Regions from separate parts of the Veillonella montpellierensis genome, predicted to be linked through region 1. Evidence: riboswitches for the same ligand, from Rfam matches in the RefSeq annotation. Region 1 holds a riboswitch; each other region holds the start of a gene.
The links. A riboswitch is a leader RNA that binds a small molecule or an ion and turns the genes downstream of it on or off. The one in region 1 is predicted to bind thiamine pyrophosphate.
Positions count from the first base shown of each region.

Region 2: another riboswitch for thiamine pyrophosphate. It lies ahead of thiS (sulfur carrier protein ThiS); the one in region 1 lies ahead of thiC (phosphomethylpyrimidine synthase ThiC).
Region 3: another riboswitch for thiamine pyrophosphate. It lies ahead of thiD (bifunctional hydroxymethylpyrimidine kinase/phosphomethylpyrimidine kinase); the one in region 1 lies ahead of thiC (phosphomethylpyrimidine synthase ThiC).

Region 1 is NZ_CAMUMS010000001.1:29,920-37,391, reverse strand. It holds gene ilvB (biosynthetic-type acetolactate synthase large subunit) at 1-1,210, opposite strand, end outside; gene P6940_RS00150 (glutaredoxin) at 1,701-1,985, shown strand; gene P6940_RS00145 (basic amino acid ABC transporter substrate-binding protein) at 2,668-3,474, shown strand; gene P6940_RS00140 (DUF456 domain-containing protein) at 3,555-4,061, opposite strand; gene thiC (phosphomethylpyrimidine synthase ThiC) at 4,122-5,432, opposite strand; TPP riboswitch at 5,527-5,634, opposite strand; gene pflA (pyruvate formate-lyase-activating protein) at 5,712-6,476, opposite strand; gene pflB (formate C-acetyltransferase) at 6,614-7,472, opposite strand, start outside.
Region 2 is NZ_CAMUMS010000005.1:67,237-74,708, forward strand. It holds gene P6940_RS03670 (ABC-F family ATP-binding cassette domain-containing protein) at 1-179, shown strand, start outside; gene nrdD (anaerobic ribonucleoside-triphosphate reductase) at 791-2,941, shown strand; gene nrdG (anaerobic ribonucleoside-triphosphate reductase activating protein) at 3,127-3,636, shown strand; TPP riboswitch at 3,925-4,030, shown strand; gene thiS (sulfur carrier protein ThiS) at 4,248-4,493, shown strand; gene thiF (sulfur carrier protein ThiS adenylyltransferase ThiF) at 4,536-5,105, shown strand; gene P6940_RS03695 (thiazole synthase) at 5,131-5,895, shown strand; gene thiH (2-iminoacetate synthase ThiH) at 6,043-7,230, shown strand; gene P6940_RS03705 (thiamine phosphate synthase) at 7,248-7,472, shown strand, end outside.
Region 3 is NZ_CAMUMS010000013.1:17,599-25,070, forward strand. It holds gene P6940_RS07275 (ECF transporter S component) at 327-851, shown strand; gene crcB (fluoride efflux transporter CrcB) at 2,324-2,701, opposite strand; gene P6940_RS07290 (helix-turn-helix domain-containing protein) at 2,879-3,220, shown strand; gene P6940_RS07295 (GntR family transcriptional regulator) at 3,657-4,364, opposite strand; gene P6940_RS07300 (diacylglycerol/lipid kinase family protein) at 4,569-5,528, shown strand; TPP riboswitch at 5,902-6,008, shown strand; gene thiD (bifunctional hydroxymethylpyrimidine kinase/phosphomethylpyrimidine kinase) at 6,291-7,472, shown strand, end outside.

The DNA.
Region 1 (7,472 bases):
AAGTCAATAGCTGTTTAGCTCGTTTCACCGCTAAAAACTGCGTTGTCCATAATTGATTCTGTCCTACATCAGTAACAACAATATGTTCTGTATAATGTGTATTAATATAAGAAATAACCTTTTCTGGTGTTAATCCCTTAATACTATCTTGTGTAACCGGATACTTGGATTTTAATAATGGCAATTGACGTGTCCAATCAGATACATCAATCGGTTTCATATATGATACTAGCGTTTCAATCGCACTTTTTGCATCTGCCACAATGGGTATATCCACTTTAATATTTTTAGAAATTGATGCCGCATCTATATCAATATGTATAATTTTTCCATGCTGACAAAAGGTATCTAATTTCCCAGTAATACGATCATTAAATCGAGTTCCTATAGAAAATAATAAATCACACTCACCTATCGCAATATTGGAAGCATATCCACCATGAATTCCTACATTTCCTAAGTACAAAGGATGGTCCGAAGGAATAGCCCCTTTTCCCATTAAGGTTGTTACCACAGGTATTCCTGTCATATCAACCAATTGAGTCATTACCTCGTTAGCGCCAGAAATATTAACGCCACCACCCAATAAAAACACTGGCTTATTAGCACTTTCTAACTCATGTATAGCCTTTTTAATTTGCCCCACATGCGCTATAGAATTTGGTTTATATCCTCTAATAGAAATATCATGAGGGTACTCATCGCTTCCTAAAGCAATCTGAATATTTCTAGGTATATCAACGACAACAGGACCTGGTCTACCCGTACGGGCAATATAAAAAGCTTCTTTAAGAATACGCCCTAACTCTTCACGGTTTCGAACGGTAATAGCATATTTACAAATATTTCGACAAATTCCCACCATATCGACTTCCTGAAAGGCATCATTGCCCATTAATTCTAATGGTACTTGTCCTGTAATACATACTAATGGAACGCTGTCGGCATTAGCCGTTGCGATACCTGTTACCAAGTTTGTAGCTCCCGGTCCACTCGTTACTAAACATACCCCTACTTTTCCCGTACTCCTAGCATATCCATCAGCCTCATGTGCTAATGCTTGTTCATGACGTGGTAATATAACACGAATACAATCCTGTTTATATAGTTCATCCATAATATCTATAGTAGCTGCACCTGGATAATTAAATAATGTATCTACACCTTCATATTGTAAAGCACGTACTAAATATGCTGCACCTGTTATCATATATTTCACACTTTCTTACAAAACAATATTTATATATCATATATATAGTTATTAATATAACATTATATAATGATATTCATACATATGTGTTATACATATTACTCCGTTTATACACTGTATGTCAAGGAATAGAATGAACTCATATAATAAACTTCTTTATATATCAAAATTAATAGTTCAGTATGATAAAAATATAAACATTATATTTTGTGATATTTTAATGAAGCAACTTATATACTAATATTTTTGACTGTACTATTATATCGATTAATATATACTATATAGAAAGAATACATATTGGTACCCATACATACATAATAAGATGTACTTATAAAAAAATTAGCAAACAGCCTGATTAAAGAAAATCCTTACTATCATTTCTGTCTTAACAGAAAACACAGACAATATATTGATAACATTGAATATATTATGATAATTTGCTATACTATATATAGAATGATATTACTTTCCAATGAAAGGAGTCTATATTATGAAATCAATTATTGCCTTTGATATGGTAGGTTGTCCTTATTGTGCTAATGCACATAAAGCAATTCAAGAACTTATTAATGAAAATCCTACATTCAAATCAATTTCTATCCAATGGGTCGATGATGCTAATGCTGGTGAGTTATTTAAAACACATCCCTATACATATGTCCCTAATATGTGGTTTGATACAAATAAACAATATGAGGCACATCCAGGTGAAACCTACGAAGAAACAAAGAGCAAAATTAAAACCGTCTTAGAAAATGCACTAAAAGCAATATAAAATTGTATATACACTACCCCAAATGCAGCACCTTCTTTATTTATGATGACATGTAAACATTTATATCATAAATAAGGATGGTGCTTTTTTGTGTCTTTATTTCTATTCATGTCTTGTACGAATCTATGATTATATAGCACTCATAAATCACCTAGGAAAACACCGACTATGAAAGCCCCCTAACTATATCTCTTGTATCAACAAGTCATATCGATTTCAATTCGTAGCTTCTAAATACTATATGATGTTGTATGCATGTAATTAAACATAATAATTATACACACTTATATAATAGTCATCCGTGCAACTATATTCAATACATACTATAACTATCCCAATTTAGAATATAAATACAATTCAGATCACTACAATGGCAAGATGGATTTTACGTCTTATAATAAATCAAATAAGATATTATTACCGACAAAATATAAACTTGATTCGCTTTCCCAATATTATATTATCTAAAACAATCTATGTAGTCTCATTATAATGTATGAAATTCACGAAATAAGAAAATCATTATAGCATCATACTTTTCATACTTATTTATTTTCCTTAGATTTATATTTATTCTTATTTTATGTATTTTTTATTCATTTTTTATTGACTTATTAAAATTAGAAAGTTATAATAACAACATACAAAAAATATTTCGTTAATAGATATTCAAAAGGAGTGCATGTATATGAATTTCAAAAAAATAGTAACCATCGGTATGGTCGCCATGTCTGTCATGGCCGCATTCACAGGTTGTGGATCGTCTAACAATACTTCAAGTACTAACGAGAAAAAGATCATAGTTGGCACTAATCCTACTTTTGTACCATTTGAGTTTAAAGATGAAAAAACGCAAGGCTATGATGGTTATGATATCGATATGATTAATGCCATTGCCAATAAAATGGGTGCTAAAGTAGAATTTAAAAATGTTTCTTTCGATGCTTTAATACCAGCTTTAATGAGCAAAGATATAGATATTGCTGTATCGGGTATGACCATTACACCAGAAAGAAAAAGTAAAGTATTATTTGCAACACCATATTATGAATCGGGACTAGCCATTGTTACTAAATCATCAACTACTACTATTAATTCCATAAATGACTTATCCAATCATACTGTATCTGTTCAGTTAGGTACTACTGGTGCCAAAGCGGCTCACGCCATTAATGGAGCTACTATAAAAGAATTTGATCACAGTAATGAAGCCTTGCTAGAATTAAAAATTGGCAATGTAGAAGCTGCTGTACTTGATTTACCCGTAGCCCAATATTATATGTCCAAGCATCCAGAAGAAAATTTAAAAATCATACCTCTTAATAACAATGCGAAAGAATACTTTGGTATTGCGATGAGTCAGGATAATAGTCAATTACAAAAGGAAATCAATAAAGCAATTGCTGACTTAAAAGCAAGTGGCGAATTCGATAAAATTTACCAAAAATGGTTTAATCAAAACGCCCCTACTGATATGCCTGTAGAATAAATAATTCACACAAAAAAGGAACTAACATTATATGTTAGTTCCTTTTTCATATCAACTCTATAACCATCTATATATTATAGTTAAGAAGCGAAAAAAATCTGTCCTAGGATGTAAACAATGACGCCTACAGCTATAATAAATTTAATGGATATACCCACTAATGTGCCAATCATAGCACGCTTTGCCACTTTATCAGCCACATTACCAGGAGATATATAACTTTCACAAACATAGGTACAAATAAATACACCAATAGCAGCGCCTATGATTGAGCCGACCAAGGGGAACACACTCGTACCGATAAGGCCGCCAACTATGCCACCTATGAAAGTAGCTATATAAGTCCATTTTGATGGTTTATATTTTTTCATACCTAGAAAAGCTGATACAGTTTCAAGCAGTTCTCCCGCTAATAAGACCAATACTACTATAACTGTTGTAGTGATAGATATAATTTGCCAATGCGTAAAGAAAGCCATTAACACTGTCAAAATAATGATACACCAGTTTCCTGGTAACCCTATCAATGTAGCCATTAAGGATATAAAAAACAACACTGCTAATAGTAGGCCTAAAATGATATTCATATTACATTCTCCTCCCTATAAGTCTATTATAGCAAGAAAATATAGATGCGCCTAATCATTCTATAAAATGTCAATATATTCATCGTTTAATGCTTTATTCATACTGCGTACAGCACAGAATTTACCACACATACTGCAAGTATCTGCATGATCACTTTCAGGTGCTCTACTATCACGAATCGCACGAGCCGTATTAGGATCTAAAGCGCATGCATATTGTGCTTCCCAATCTAGTTTTTGGCGAGCTTCTCCCATTTTATCATCAATATCACGTGCATGAGGAACGCCTTTTGCAATATCTGCTGCATGGGCTGCAATTTTAGAAGCAATGATACCTTGTTTTACATCGTCTACATTAGGTAATGCTAAATGTTCTGCTGGCGTTACATAACATAAAAATGCAGCTCCATTCATAGCAGCTACTGCACCTCCGATAGCCGCTGTAATATGGTCATAGCCAGGTGCAATATCAGTAACTAATGGCCCTAATACATAAAATGGAGCCCCCATACAAATAGTTTGTTGAACTTGCATATTTGCCGCTACTTGATTCAATGGCACATGTCCTGGTCCTTCAACAATAACTTGTACATTATGTGCCCAAGCACGTTTTGTCAATTCCCCTAGTCTTACCAATTCTTCAATTTGACACACATCAGTGGCATCTGCCAAGCATCCAGGACGACATGCATCACCTAAGGATATTGTCATATCATATTCTTCACAAATATCTAAAATATCATCAAAGTATTCATAAAATGGATTTTCTTTTCCCGTCATACTCATCCAAGCAAACACTAAACTACCACCACGACTTACAATATTCATTTTGCGTTTGTGCTTGCGAATTTGTTCAATTGTTTTACGCGTGATTCCACAGTGCAATGTAACAAAATCTACACCATTTTCTGCATGAAGTCGTACTACATCAATAAAATCTTTTGCGGTTAATTCAGCCAAATCTTTTTGATGATGAATGACACTATCATAAATAGGCACTGTACCAATCATGGCAGGGCATTCTGTTGTTAATTTAACACGAAAAGGCTCTGTATTACCATGACTAGATAGATCCATAATGGATTCTGCCCCTAACTCTACGGCTTTCATTACTTTTTGCATTTCAATATCATAATCTTTGCAATCGCGAGATACACCTAGATTAACATTAATTTTAGTGCGAAGCATACTACCAATACCTTCTGGATCCAACGAAGTATGATTCTTATTAGCACAGATAACAACTTTGCCTTCTGCTACTAATTGACGAATTTCTTCTACAGGACGAAATTCTTTACGGGCTACTATTTTCATTTGTTCTGTAATAATCCCTTTACGTGCTGCATCCATCTGTGTTGTGTATGAATTCATTTCATTACCTCCTAAAATTTACACTTGTTATCACATGGGTAACGATTAGTTAATCTAAATAAAAACGAGATACCATCTATAGGTATCTCGCATTATTTATAACTAGAAGCTTTTCCTACGTTGGCATTATCCAAATCAGGTCAAGGGTCTAAACCAATCAGTTTACTCTCAGCCGACTTCAGTCAGCTCCCCATCTTTATTATTTTTTTCAGTATACCACACTTTATAAAATTTTAATAGTTTTTTATAACAACAATGAACACTTACTATCTTTTCAGGTTACTTCTTATATCTGCTTACTTTTAATATACGTTCCGCTGTATCAATCTGTTCTTGTGTTGGTGGTTCAACATTTTCTAACGTATATGGTATTCCTAATCGTTCCCATTCATGAATTGCCATAGCATGATATGGCAAGACTTCTACTCGTTCCACTGTATGTAATGTATCTATAAATTCTGCTAACCGTGTTAATCCCTCAATGTCGGTCGTTATGCCTGGCACCAGCACATGACGAATCCACATGGCTTTACCTTTATCTGACAAATACGTAGCCATTTCTAAAATATTTGTGTTCGCTTGTGCTGTCAATTTCTTATGGCGTTCATTATCTATTTCTTTTATATCTAATAAGAACAAATCTGTTAAGTCACATAATGTTTCAAACTTGGAAAAAAATGGCTCATCCCACGTAAAGGGATTTCCCGATGTATCAAGACAAGTATGAATGCCTTTCTTTTTAGCCAATGTAAATAATGCAATGACAAAATCAATTTGCAATAAAGCCTCTCCACCACTCACAGTAATCCCGCCGCCATTTTGCCAGTACGCTTTATACCGTAATGCTTGTTGAAATACATCCTCTGGCGTTCTCCATTGTGCATTTCTATTATCAAATTGCCACGTTTCTGGATTGTGGCAATATCGGCAACGCATGGCACAACCTTGTAAAAATACAATAAATCGTAATCCTGGCCCGTCTACAGCGCCAAATGATTCTGTAGCATTTACTAACCCTTCTATTTCTCTTTGTGTATCTCCCATAGAACCACCTCCTTTTACAATACATAAATAGCCCTGGCGCAAAGCACAGGGCTACTATGTAATTATACTACACACTATATGCTAGTATCCTATAGAAATCAAAATCACATAGTCCTAGTCAAATGTGCCTTCATTCATTACATTCTTTCATGGAATGTTCTGGAAATAACATCCAACTGTTGTTCGCGAGTTAAATTGATAAATTTAACGGCATATCCAGATACGCGAATTGTAAAGTTTGCATATTCTGGTTTATCTGGATGTTCCATAATATCAAGTAATGTTTCTTTGCCAAATACATTTACATTCAAATGATGCGCCCCTTGATCAAAATAGCCATCCATAACATGTACAAGATTTACAGAGCGTTCTTTGTTATCATGACCTAATGCAGATGGTGTCATACTTTGTGTATTAGAAATACCATCTAATGCCCATTCATATGGTAATTTAGCTACAGAGTTCAAAGATGCCAACAAGCCATTAGCGTCAGCATTATAGCTAGGGTTAGCGCCTGGTGCAAATGGAGTCCATGCAGGACGTCCATCTGGTAGCATGCCTGTATATTTACCATAAACTACATTAGAAGTAATGGTCAAAATAGAAGTAGTTGGTTCAGATTCACGATATGTGTGACGACGTTTAATCATAGCTAAGAATGTACGTAACAACCATACACCAATTTCATCAGCGCGATCATCATCATTACCATATTTAGGGAAGTCCCCATCAATTTCAAAGCTTTCTGCAATGCCATCTGCTCCACGAACCACTTTTACTTTCGCATATTTAATAGCCGATAAGGAATCGATGACATGGGAGAACCCTGCAATCCCCGTAGCGAATGTACGACGTACATCAGTATCAATCAATGCCATTTCAGCTGCTTCATAATAATATTTATCATGCATATAGTGAATCAAGTTCAATACATTTACATAAATATCTGCTAACCAATCTAGCATCGGTACAAATTTAGCCATTACTTCATTATAA
Region 2 (7,472 bases), on a different contig from region 1:
TAGAAATGAACATTGCTAGAGCAGAAGCTACTATAAAAATGTATGAAACACAGTTAATGGATCCAGCACTACAATCTGATATAGGCGAATTAGAAAGAGTGGCCCGTGAATTAGAGATGGAGAAAAAAGAGTTAGATCATTTGTATGAAGTGTGGGAGACCTTAATGGGCGGTAAATAATTTGGCAGACTATTGATAGCAGATAGACTGTTTAGTGCCAGAGCATGTATATATTTATCATGAGTCATGTAGTAGCACAAACATATAAAATACATAATAAACACTCCTATGAGGATATATCATAGGAGTGATTTTTCTATGGAATTTTATATACGGTGAATTGTAGATATATGGTTGTTGAGTTAGATGATTAGCATAGTTATAGATTGTTTTACAGAAATCATTTATAAGAAATGTGTGAGTAATTGATATAGTGAGGCTATTACTATGCTAAAATAATATATCTAGTATTTATGCCACTTTATAAAGATGTGTAACATGATAAAATATTCATTTATTTTTATATGCATGAGTAATAGACAAGGAAAATAGAGGTGTTTAGGATTTTATAAAATGTCAATACTATACATATGAAAAAATAGCATAATTGGTATATATAGTATTTGTGTTGAGCAAAATTACTATATATAGTATACTTATTGATAAGAATTCTAATTTATGAAAAAACATACTATGCAATATAGGATGTGACTAGTGTGTTTTACAATTAGTTTGCATCTGTGTCTTAAATAGAGCAATTAAATAGATGTCGTATAAGGGGAGGAAACGTTATGTTGCGAGTCGTTAAACGGGATGGTACAGTAGTTGATTTTGATAAAAATAAAATTGTTGTGGCCATTGAAAAAGCAATGCACAGTAGTACTGGTTTATATGAAGAAGGCTTAGCTGATAAGATTGCTACTGAAATTGAGGAATATGCTCATAAATTACATAAAGATATAACTATTTATGCTATTGAAGATCAAGTATATTATCGTTTATTGGAATATAATAATCCAGCTACAGCACGTGCTTATGAAGGATATAAGGCGGTTCAAGCTTTTAAACGAAAGGTAAATACCAGTGATGAAGGTGTCCTTGGGTTATTAGATAGCACTAATATTGCTGTATTAGATGAAAATTCTAATAAAGATGCAGCTATTGTATCTACACAACGAGATTTGATTGCTGGTGAGATTAGTAAAGATATTGCTCGACGTAAACTGATTCCTGAAGATATTTTAGAGGCTCATGATAGTGGGGCTATCCATTTTCATGATATGGATTACATTATTCAACCTATGTTTAACTGTTGTCTAATTAATTTAGAAGATATGTTAACGAATGGGACTGTGATTAATGGTAAAAAAATAGATACACCTAAATCATTTCAAGTAGCTTGCACCGTAACGACACAAATTATTGCACAAGTAGCTTCAGGACAGTATGGTGGTCAAAGTATTAACGGTATTGATCGAATTTTAGCGCCTTTTGTGAGAAAATCATATGATAAAATTTTAGCTAATGTATTAGAAGAACAAGTTGAAATTTACGGTATAGAACCTAATTTAGAAAAAGCTAAAGAAATTGCATGGAAACGTACACGTAAAGAAGTAAAAGATGGAATACAGACGATTCAATATCAAATTAACACATTAATGACAACGAATGGACAGGCTCCATTTGTTACATTATTTATGTATTTTGATCCTCATAGTGAATACGCCAAAGAAGCGGCACTTATTGACGAAGAAATTTTAGAACAACGGATTATTGGAGTTAAGAATGAAGCTAATGTATATATCACTCCGGCGTTTCCTAAATTGATTTATGTGTTAGATGAGCATAATGCGACGCCAGATGCACCATATTATTACTTAACGGAAATAGCCGCTCGTTGTACAGCTAAGAGAATGTATCCTGATTATATTTCCGCTAAGAAAATGAGAGAAATTTATGAAGGCAACGTATTTAGTCCGATGGGATGTAGATCCTTTTTATCACCATGGAAAAATGAAAAAGGTGAATATGTATTTGATGGACGATTTAATATGGGTGTAGTTAGTATTAACTTACCACAAATGGCAATCTTGGCTAATGGCGATGAAGAAATATTTTTTGAAATTATGAAAAAACGATTAGAGCTTTGTAAAAAAGCACTATTATTACGCTATAATTTATTAAAAAATGTAACAAGTGATGTATCACCAATTCATTGGCAACATGGAGCCATTGCTCGCTTGAAAAAAGGCGAATGTATTGGTAAATACTTATTGGGAGGGTATGCGACTGCTTCTTTAGGATATATTGGTATTTATGAAGCTACTAGATTAATTACTGGTGAATCTAACACAAGCCCTCGGGGTAAAAAATTTGCTATGAAAATCATGGACGTTATGAATGAAGCCGTAGATTCATGGAAAAAAGAAACCAATATAGGGTTTGCTATTTATGGAACACCAGCTGAAAGTTTGACAAATCGTTTTTCATCTATTGATCGCGCTAGATTTGGTATGATTGAAGATATTACAGATAAGGGTTATTATACTAATAGCTATCATGTGAATGTGCGTGAAGAGATTAATGTGTTTGATAAATTTGCTTATGAATCTGAATTTCAAAAGAAATCAACTGGTGGATGTATTTCGTATGCAGAAATTCCTAATATGACGCATAATATACCAGCAGTACTATCAATGATTCGTTTCATTTATGATAATATTTCGTATGCTGAATTTAATACAAAATCTGATTATTGTCATGAATGTGGATTTGATGGAGAAATCATTGTAAATGATGATAATGAGTGGGAATGTCCACGATGTCATAATACAAATCGTGATACATTAACTGTTATTCGTCGCACTTGTGGTTATTTAGGTGAAAATTTTTGGAATGAAGGACGCACTAAAGAAATTAAAGACCGAGTTATGCATATTTAGATGACGTGTTAGGCTGCATCAGGTTACTAGACGGTATGTTTTTATATGATGCGGATTATATAATGTAAGAAAAATGCGTATATACGAGTAAGTTGATTTGTATCGTGTAAAATTAAAAATAGCTATACAGGCAATTCTCATGATAAGTATTGTTTGTATAGCTATGATGATGGTAGGGATTTATTATGAGATATGGACAAATACGAAAGTATGATATAGCTAATGGAATAGGGATTCGTACGTCTGTATTTGTAACTGGTTGTACTCATAAATGTTATAATTGTTTTAATGAGTCATATCAAGATTTTACTGCAGGTGCAGAATGGACGGATACAGAAACACAGCAAGTTATTGACTATATAAAGGATGAAAATATTCGCGGACTTACATTACTTGGGGGAGAACCTTTTCAAAATGTTGATGGATTGGTAGAATTGGTAACTAATGTACGAGCGGCAATACCGGATAAAGACATTTGGGCGTATTCTGGTTATACATTTGAAGAAATTATGGCGTGCCCTCATAAATATAGATTATTAGTATTGTGCGATGTATTAGTTGACGGATTATTTGTAGATGCATTAAAAGATCCATCGTTGCCATTTAGAGGATCATCAAATCAACGAATTATTGATATACAAAAAAGTTTAAAAGCTTCTAAGCCTGTTTTATTAGATATAGAAGAAGCTCTGTAATGGTATAATAATTTCCTAGTAATAGTAAAAGGCTATGAGGATAGGTAAAAAATTGATGCGCCGTAGGCTATTCATATCAATAGGATAGTATGTTTTAGTAGATGTTAGTTTTTAGACAGTTTGATAGATGTTATGAAATATGAGAAATAATTTTCTATAATAATTAGTTCTTATATAGGGGTCTTATAGATTTATATCGTCAATGTTTGACTACTATAGAATTGATCGTTATAAAATAGTAAATTCCTATTGATAAATTTGAAAATTTTAGTATAATGAAAATATAATTATATATGAAAAGGGAGCTAACACTGGTTGGCTGAGAGTAAACGAATGTTTTGACCTAGAACCTGATTTGGATAATGCCAACGTAGGGATGCATAATAGAGAACAGGGATACTACATTGGTGTTCCTGTATTTTAATTATAGTGAATATTATAGTATAGTTTATTACTAATTAATTAAATAGATATGATTAGACTGCTAAGGCACGAAGGGGCATACCACCACGGGTATGATTTCTTGGTGTCTTTTTTAGTAACTGATTTGTATTGGTACATACTATATAGAATAGACATATACAATAATATATAGGACAGAGGTGATATGTATGAAAGATGAGTGTACACTTAGGATTAATGGACAGATGTATTCGTACTCTATATTATTGGAGCAACTTGGATATGATCAAGAAAAATCAATAACATTAGAACAGCTAATTATAGGACTAGGATATCGTTTAGAACGAGTAGCGGTTGAATATAATGGAAATATTGTTAAGCGCGATGTATGGAATCATACATTAGTCGTAGCTGGATCCATTATAGAAATTGTATCGTTTGTTGGTGGCGGCTAATGCACAGTAGAGAGTAGTATTGTCGTTTTAGAGAGGGTATATATGGAAAATACATTAAGTCATAAGCGGGTGACAATCATAGGCGTTGGTGGAATTGGATCTCATGTAGCGGTAGCTTTGTGTCGTGCTGGAGTGGGAACCTTACGGTTAATTGACCGAGATGCGGTAGATGTGAGTAATTTAGGAAGACAATGTTATACGCATGCAGACGTTGGGATTGATAAAGTAATAGCTTTAAAAGCGTATTTAGAACAGGTTAATCCTAATGTACACATTGAGGTTGAATCACGGTGGGTAAGTCAAGATACGATAGGAGATATTTTAGAGAAAGAACAATTTATTATAGAGGCAGTTGATAAGGCGACTACGAAAGCGTGGCTTACAGAGGAGATTTTGCAGTTACCTAATCTTATTTGTTTGATCGGATGTTCTGGCATGGCCGGCTGGGGTGATAGTAATGATATCCTGTGTAGACAGTTCCGTCATAATTGGTATGTGTGTGGAGACTTTCAAAGTGATATTGATGAATTGGGAAAAATTACCGCAGCTCGTGTTATGGTATGTGCCGGGCATATGGCGAATAAAATGATACAGTGTTTGAGTAATAGTTAGTAATATATAATAAGGAGACATAATAATGGATACATGGACATTAGGAAATCATACATTTACATCGCGGTTTATTTTAGGATCAGGTAAGTTTTCTTTACCTTTAATTCAGGCAGCAATCAATGAAGCTCATGCAGAAATTGTTACATTGGCATTGCGACGTGCCGTAGGTGGAAAGATAGAAAATATATTGGATTATATTCCTAATACGGTTAGTTTATTACCTAATACGAGTGGTGCTAGAACAGCAGAAGAAGCAGTTCGCATTGCTAAATTATCAAGAGAATGTGGTTGTGGTGAATTAGTAAAAGTAGAAGTTATTGGTGATTCTAAATATTTACTACCTAATAATTATGAAACCATAAAGGCTACAGAAATATTAGCTAATGAGGGCTTTACGGTTCTACCTTATATGTATCCAGATTTATATGTGGCAAGAGATTTAGTAAATGCTGGAGCAGCGGCAGTTATGCCTTTAGCAGCACCTATTGGTTCCAATCGTGGCTTAGAAACAAAAGCATTTATTCAATTACTAATTAATGAAGTGGATGTGCCTATTATTGTAGATGCAGGCATAGGTACACCATCACAAGCAGCGATGGTTATGGAAATGGGAGCTACTGCAGTTATGGTGAACACGGCCATTGCTACAGCTGGCGATATTCCTATGATGGCACGAGCTTTTGGACAAGCCGTTGAAGCAGGCCGTTTAGGATATTTAGCAAAATTAGGACGCATATTAGATTCGGGGGCTGAAGCATCATCTCCATTAACAGGATTTTTGATAGATTAAGTGGTTTTCTTAATCTGCTTGCGTGATAATTTAAATAGTTAGAATTTTGTGATGTATATTAGTCGTATGTTTAGCTTGGTCGACCATTTATACATGAATAGGTGATAGTAAAGTAAACATATTGCTAATTAGAATAGGAGTTTTTATATGAATGGAGTTGCTATTCCGAATAATAAAACAGATCATATGAAATATATGCCATATATGGATCAAATTGATAGTACTGTACGTGAATCTGTAATCACAGCTATGAATGCTTATGATTATTGTAATTATACAGCGAAAGATGTAAAGAGAGTCTTACAGAAAGATATCTTATCAGTACAAGATTTTCAAGCCTTATTATCACCTGCAGCAGAACCATTTCTAGAAGAAATAGCGGCAAAAGCGGCCTCTGTTCGTCATCGTTATTTTGGTAATAATGTACAATTATTTACACCTTTATACATTTCCAATTATTGTGAAAATTATTGTGTATATTGTGGATTTAATTGCCATAATAATATTCACCGAGCTAAATTGAATGAAGCTGAAATTATTATTGAATTAGAGTCCATTGCGAAAACTGGATTGCAAGAAATTTTGATTTTAACTGGTGAAAGTGAATATTGGAGCGATATAAAGTATATTGGACGTGCTTGTGAATTAGCTAAACAATATTTTTCGGTGGTGGGCATTGAAATCTATCCGACTAATATAGAAAATTATCGTTATTTACATGAATGTGGTTGCGACTATGTTACTGTATTTCAAGAAACATATAATGATAAAAAATATGAAACTTTGCATTTGGGAGGAAATAAACGTATTTTCCCATATCGCTTAGAAGCACAAGAGCGAGCACTTATGGGTGGCATGCGCGGAGTTGGCTTTGCGGCTCTATTGGGCCTTGATGACTTTAGAAAAGATGCGTTTGCCACAGGATATCATGCATGGTTATTACAACGAAAATATCCGCATGCAGAAATTTCTATTTCTTGCCCTCGATTATGTCCTATCGTTAATGATGCTACTATTAATCCTAAAGATGTTCATGAAACACAATTATTGCAAGTTATATTAGCCTATCGTTTGTTTTTACCATTTGCTAGCATTACGATTTCTACGCGAGAAAAACCTACTTTCAGAGATCATGTTATCACCTTGGGAGCAACTAAAATATCAGCTGGTGTTAGCACAGGGATTGGTAGTCATGGAGGAATTAATCAAGAGGAAGAGGCCGAAGGCGATGCACAATTTGAAATTTCTGATAGTCGCAGCGTAGAAGAAGTAATGAAGGCCATTAAAGATAAAAACATGCAACCAGTGATGAGCGATTATATTTATGTAGGATAAAAGACGGGTGAATTAAGATGTATCCTATTACTATTATTAGTAATCGAAGATTAGCCAAGAGACCCTTGAAAGATCAAATTACGTATATAATAGAGTGTCATAAAGATGCAGTTCATCATAAAGAACATCTACATTTCTATGGAGATTCACATTGGATTACAAACTATGGTGATTGTCAAGTTATTATTAGAGAACCTGATATGGATCATGATACGTATTGGCAATTAATTGATGAGTTACTC
Region 3 (7,472 bases), on a different contig from region 1:
ATAAGCAAAAAAGAAGCATGCACTCTGTTATGATGAATGTAGGTCACTAAACTGAATCATTATTTTAAAAGGATGTACGAGTATAATACATTTGTGACAAATAAAAAAAGAACACTCTCTGTGATAATCAATGCAGCTGACTAAACCGAATCATTATTTCAAAGGAGAAACCTTCTTATGACATGTATCATAACCGAAGAGCTACAGTTTCGTAAACGTATATGTGAATATGCTATAAACATCAAACTAATACTGTATTGACTAAAAGAATAAAAAAATATACTATGATAAGCAATTGACTATATACGTAATTAGGAGTGATTGAAATGAAGTTGTCTACAAAAGATATAATATATATCGGTTTATTAAGCGCTATTTGTATTGTTGCTACATTTATACTATTTCCCTTACCTACTGGTGGCATGACTCATCTAGGATCGGCCGCTCTGTTTACCATTGCCGCCGCTTTTGGTGGCATGTATGCTGGCTTGGCTGGTGCCATCGGATCAGGTATATTTGACCTAATCAGCGGTCATACATCGTATACATTATTTTCTATTATCATAAAAGGATTGGCTGGCGTGGCTGTTGGTGTACTCACTGTAGGCATGTATCCATCAGCACAAAATTATCCAATCGTAAGTCGAGGTAAAATTTTACTAGCCACCATAGTAGGTGCTATTATTACAGCTATTGGTTACTTTATTGCTTGGGCCATTGTATTAGATAGCATCGCCGTCGCTGCCACTCGTTTGCCTGCTACTTTCATCACTAGTGGTGTCGGTATTATCGTAGCCCTTCTATTGGCACCAGCAGTCCAAAAGATTGCAAAACATGTATTTAAAAAATAATTTGTTATAAGTCACATGATAGTGATAAATGAAGCTAGTATGCTACAATCTACGACAATACAAGGTCTGTAACTAAATAGCCTCATATAAAATAGAGGACCGTCGATTTAAAAGTATGCACTGCAGCACAACGTTGAATCCATTTTCAAAATGCAGTTCAATATCAATGTTCCTCTGTTTATATCGTTTACTAAAAAAGACTATCCATACACCTTTCTACAGTCCATCTACATAAGATAGATGGCAAAAAGGATATGGATAGTCTTTTATTATTGTTACGCATTCGTCTAACATCAAACAGCAATCTACTAAACAGGCGTATAATTACTTGTTATCTATGTACTTATAATAGTCCACCATGTCCCATGGCAATACAATCTTCTTTTGTAATTCTATCATTAGCAGCTAATCGTGGTAATAACACATCGAATGCAGTAGGTTCGCTAAATAATACGCCCCCTGGTAATCCTACGATAGGAGTTCCGCTACTCGTATAGGCAATACACACCATGGATCCTGGTAAGACTGGTAAGCCATAGGTAACAACCGTTTCGGCAGAACGAGATTTTTTAATGATACGGCGACCATCGAGATCTACACTCATACCACCAGTACAAAAAATAATATCTACACCAGCTGTTTTCATAGTCTCTATGGCTTTTACAATTTCATCCGTATCATCTGGCACAATAGTATGGGCCACCTTCTTCATGCCATAAGGAGCCATACGTTTTTCAATAATCGGTGTAAATGCATCCGCAATGCGGCCTGTATACACTTCTGTACCAGTCGTAACAATCCCTACAGTTTTTATGACGAAGGGCTTCACTTGTAAAATAGGTTGATTCTTAGCAATTGCTTGTGCCGCTTCTACCTCTCGTTTATCAAGCAACAAAGGAATACAGCGCATACCTGCAATTAATTCGCCCTTTTTAACAGCTCTATGATTTAGTTTTGTAACGATGGTTAATTGTCCAATGGAGTTAATCGCTCTTAATCGTTCTACATCAACTTGCAACATGCCATCTATATCAGCAATCGCTTCCACTTTACCTTGATTCACTAAGGTATTATGCATATAATCACCTGCTGCCAAATCATATAATGCATAGGCCACATCTTCTTCATGCAATAAATTTTCATCACCTGGTTCCATAACAAATACATGCTCTTTACCAAGTGCCAATAATTCCTCTATATCTTCTTCACGAATAACATGTCCCCGTTTAAAAGCACGTTCTTTTACAGTCCCAATTACAATACGTACAATATCATGACACAATGCTTGTCCAATTGCATCTTTTATATCGATTTGTTTCACAGTTTATCCTTTCTATCATGCTACCACTATTAACGTAAATTCTTTATAAGGCTCACTCATCATAGTTCCTACTAAAAACTGTACTGAATGAATGCTCCATACAAGTATCTTACCTCTATTATATGATATCATGAGCCTCGATAACATACTTTCACACCAACAATTTACTAATACTTATCCCTATAAAGCATAATACAAGCCCTGCAATGAATTGTATACCTATATAACAAACTGCATGTAGATACTGTCCTAACAGGACTAATTCTATAGCCTCATACATACATGTAGAAAATGTAGTAAAACCTCCTAACCCGCCAGACACAACTAAAAATTTTACCCATACCGGCATATCTGGTCGTGCGGACATATAGCCTAAACACAATCCAATTAATAGGGCCCCCAACAAATTAACCGCAATGGTTCCACAAGGGATTCCATAATAACTCCGTTGCTGTATCCAATCACTTCCATATACACGACAAATGGCACCCAATGCGCCGCCTATGGCAATCATTATTAATTTCATCATCCTGTCCTTTCTAGAATTTTCACAATTCTTTACTAATTTATATTATTTTATAAATTTTATGTAGCATATTAATCAAATTTACTCTATACTATATGTAATATATATTCGTAATTGAATAGGTACACGATGTATATAGTAAAAGTAGCTATGAATAACTACTACGAGGGAGAGATTATCTTGGACTACACAGCTTATACTTGTCAAATTTTATTACACGCTATTGGTCATAAAATTACCGTACTGCGCACTGCTAATGGATTAACACAAAAACAACTAGCCTATCGTGCTGGTATTAGTGCAAGTTATTTAGGTAAATTAGAAAACGGGCGACATATTGAAGGTGTATCCTTAGAAATACTCTATCAAATTGCCTATGCATTAGGCGTAGAAACCTATCAATTATTACGAGTAGAAGCCAGTGATTTACGTCGCTATCAACGCTTAACTTCTTACGATACAAGCAATATTCCTCTAGTTGGTAGGCAACAAAAATCACCTACATTACAGATGTATTTGTGATGCCTCTATAAGAGTTTATTATATCATTAGTTTACATCGATGATGATAGAAACTATCACATCGTCTACTACCGACAAATAGAATCTCAAACACAAAAACCTCGGCCGGAGCCGAGGCTTTTGTGTTTGAGAAAAAAGAGAGAGAGAACATTTGAATCTAATTCAAATGTTATGGGGCTTTGGGGGATGCCCCAAGGTATGAGATATACTCACTACCTTGCATAAATTATAGCAAATAACAACCTTCTTGTAAATAGAACTTCAATAGATTTATAAACCCTATACCCTCCATTATAGGGGATTGATTTAAAAAATCCTTTATTAATTTATTTAATGATACACCATTATATTGCTATCTAACGCTTCTATGTACTATCATGAATAATACACCCCATCATAAAAACCTATTTCCCACGGCCAATGAATAAAAATTCTCACTATAAATTACTATTTTCTCCAAATTTTTTTGCTCGTAAATCAGCATGCGCTTTTTTAAATACAAAAGCATTTCGAATATGGTTTCTCATCTGTTGCTCTGCTACCTCTCCATCATGCTGACGAATCGCTTCCATAATGGCATCATGTTCCTTGTCACATTCCAAACTGCGTTCCGAATCCATAGTACTAATATACATATCACGATTCACCATTTCTCTAAAATCTGATAAATAGTCCGCCACTCGTTCATTACCAGATAACATAGCTATCAATGAGTGAAAACGACTATTAATCGCCACTCTTTCTTCTAGATCTTCCTCACGCCGTCCTTCGTCACACACCTCTTCTAACTCACGAATTTGCTCATCTGTCGCATACAAGGCACATAATCTAGCTCCAAGTCCTTCCATAACCTCACGACACTGATACATAGCAATAATTTCTTCTGGTGTATACCCCTTAACCGTTACACCTTTCCAAGGTTTTATAACTACTAAATTATCTTTAGCAAGTTTTCGAAACGCTTCTCTCACAGGCGTAGCACTCACTTGTAATTGCTCTGCGATTTTCACTTCATTTAATTTAACTTGCGGTTTTAATTCTCCTCGCAATACAGCTTGCTTTAATGTGATATATACTTGTTCACTCAATGGCAATCTTCCAATAGAATCAATGGGCTTCAAATGATACTCTTCATGCTTATCCATATGCAATATTCCTCAAATCATGTTATATAACTACTAGCTAGTAAATCCTAACTACTAACTATATTGTCTTTCATAAGAAGCTAGTATATTTTCTAACATCTTCTCTTTTATTCAAGAACAAATACAGTTATAATATAAGATAGATTAATTATACGAGGTGCTTTATACACTGTCAATTTTGATTTATAACTAGGAGTATTATATATGAGTCGTTGTTTAGTCATCATAAATCCTTCCTCTGGTGGAGGCGCTGCCCGTCGCTATATGATGGACTTGCAATTACAATTAACCAGCCTATTTGATCACACAGAAGTGAAATTTACTGCTGGCGAATTAGATGCCACTCGCTTTGCTAAAGCCGCTACAGAAAATCACTACGATGCTGTCTTTTGTATGGGCGGCGATGGAACGGTTAATGAAACAGTAAATGGCATTGCACAAGCTGGTGGTGACATTAACTTCGGCTTTATTCCTGTTGGTACTGTAAACGATATGTCCCGTGCCCTAGAAATCCCCCGTTCACCGCTAGCTGCTATCCATGCCTTAAGCCATAGTGTAATTCGCCACATTGATATTGGTCGTTGCAATGATAAATATTTTTGCAACAATATTGCGGCAGGTATCATACCTAAAGTAGTAGAAGAGGTAACACCTAAGGAAAAAAGTATTTTAGGTCCTCTTGCCTATTTTGCCCGAGGTGGACAAGCTTTATTAAACAATAAAAGCTTTAATTATCGCATCATAACAGAAGACAAAGACTTTGTAGTCAAATCACCATTGGTGTTAGCCCTATTGACGAATTGTGTATCCAGTTTTGAAAAATTTATGCCTACCGCCACCGTTGATGATGGCTTTATGCGCATTATTATTTTTAAAGAATACTTTATTCTTGATATTCTCCGTATATTTCCATTGGTTATCAGTGGTAGTATTTATAATTCCCGGTATGTAGATATTATAACCGTCAAAAAAGCGCATATCCAATTATTAAATGAAGTCAATGATCTCCCTACCAATATGGATGGCGACCGAGGTCCCGATATGCCTGTTGAATTAGAAGTATTGCCAAAATTCTTGCGTGTCTATGTACCGGATCAACATCATAAATACAAAAAAAAGGCTAGTTTATTGCCGAATCCAGCTAATTTGTTACCTAAAATATAAAAATCTCACTAGACTTAGCATATATTAAATGCCTACTAGACTATGTATTCTTCTAACACATAATCTATCCTATTTTAGAATGATGTCACAAGGTTGATGGAAAACGATTTTACAAAAGAACGTTCACAACTCATAATGCTTGTAAGCATAGTACAATATGCAGTAGATATACTATCATAGCCCAAAAAGTATTGGTATTTACATTACCTAATAAATATATAGAAGAGTACTGTTTACATACATCATTCGGATTCTGTGTCACATATGTTAACTACTCCAGATAACTCTTTCGATTACATAGGTATCAACAGTTTAATTTTCCCATATTTTATGATAAAATTAACTATATCATAGTAATAAACTATGATATGTAAATTAGACAACGGGGTGCTCGAATGTTCGGGCTGAGAGTAAGCTACTCGCTTTAACCCATAACCTGATTTGGATAATGCCAACGTAGGGATATACTAGAACTATATACGGCGACAACATATACTGACGATGATATACATTGTATGCTATATGACGGCAGTACATATCAAGTCATACCCATGCCGTATTTATAAAAAGGAAACCTACTAGGTTTCCTTTTTTATATTTCTCTCTTCTATATGTCTTTCTACATTAACTACCTATCCTATAACCGTAAGCGTACACCACCCTTATAGGCCAGGAGCTTAGTGCTAGTATGGGCATTCATTCACCTATTATTTGTAGTATAGAAAGGAGCCTATGATACATCTATGTATCATATAACCGATTATGAAACTAACACGTTCTCACCTAACGGTGTATGCAATTACACCTCCCCACGAACCGACAGGTAGTGCTTTACTCAATCAAGTAGAAGCAGCCATTCGTGGTGGTGCAACTATGATTCAATTACGACGTAAAGAAATCCCTCTATCACAAGTAAAAGAGGAAGCATTACAAGTACAAGCTCTATGCCGTCAATATAAAGTGCCCTTCATAATTGATGACAATGTAGCACTAGCTAAAGAAATACAAGCAGATGGTGTACACATTGGACAAGATGACATGCCTTTACGTGAAGCGCGCTACATTCTCGGCGATAATGCTATTATTGGCGTTACTGCCAAAACAATCGCACAAGCCGAATTAGCCTATGAAGAGGGTGCTGATTATATTGGATCCGGTGCAGTATTTGCTACAGATACCAAGAAAGATACTACCCGTATAAGTCATGATATATTCGAATCGATTTGTCGTGCTGTGCCTATTCCCGTAGTAGCGATTGGCGGTATTACAAAAGACAACATGTCCCTCTTAGATGGGCGTGGTATGGCCGGTTTTGCTATGATTGGTGCTATTTTTAACAGTTCTAGCACTATAGATGAGGTGTATACAAAAACGCGTCAAGTAGCCACAATAGCACATCGGTTAGTAGACACCGTAACAGCTCTCACCATTGCTGGTAGTGATTGTAGTGGTGGTGCAGGTATACAAGCCGATCTTAAGACTATGCTAGCTCATCACGTATATGGTATGAGCGCCATCACGTCTCTCACCGCACAAAATACGATGGGGGTAAGTGCGATTTCTAATGTGACGCCCGATTTTATGGCGGCTCAATTAGATGCTATTTTTACAGACATTCCACCAAAAGCTATAAAAACTGGCATGCTATCTAACAAGGAGCTAATTACAGTCATTGCTGAAAAATTACGACATTATAAAGCCACTAATATTGTCGTAGATCCCGTGATGATTGCTACTAGTAGTGCTCGATTAATTGACGAGGATGCTATCGAAACTTTGGTCAATACATTATTACCGCTAGCCACCCTAGTAACGCCTAATATACCGGAAGCAGAAACATTATCTCACATTTCTATTACCTGTGGCGATGATATGCTACAAGCAGCTTCTACTATCTACAACGCCTATCACTGTGCAGTCCTTGTAAAGGGTGGTCATCGCATT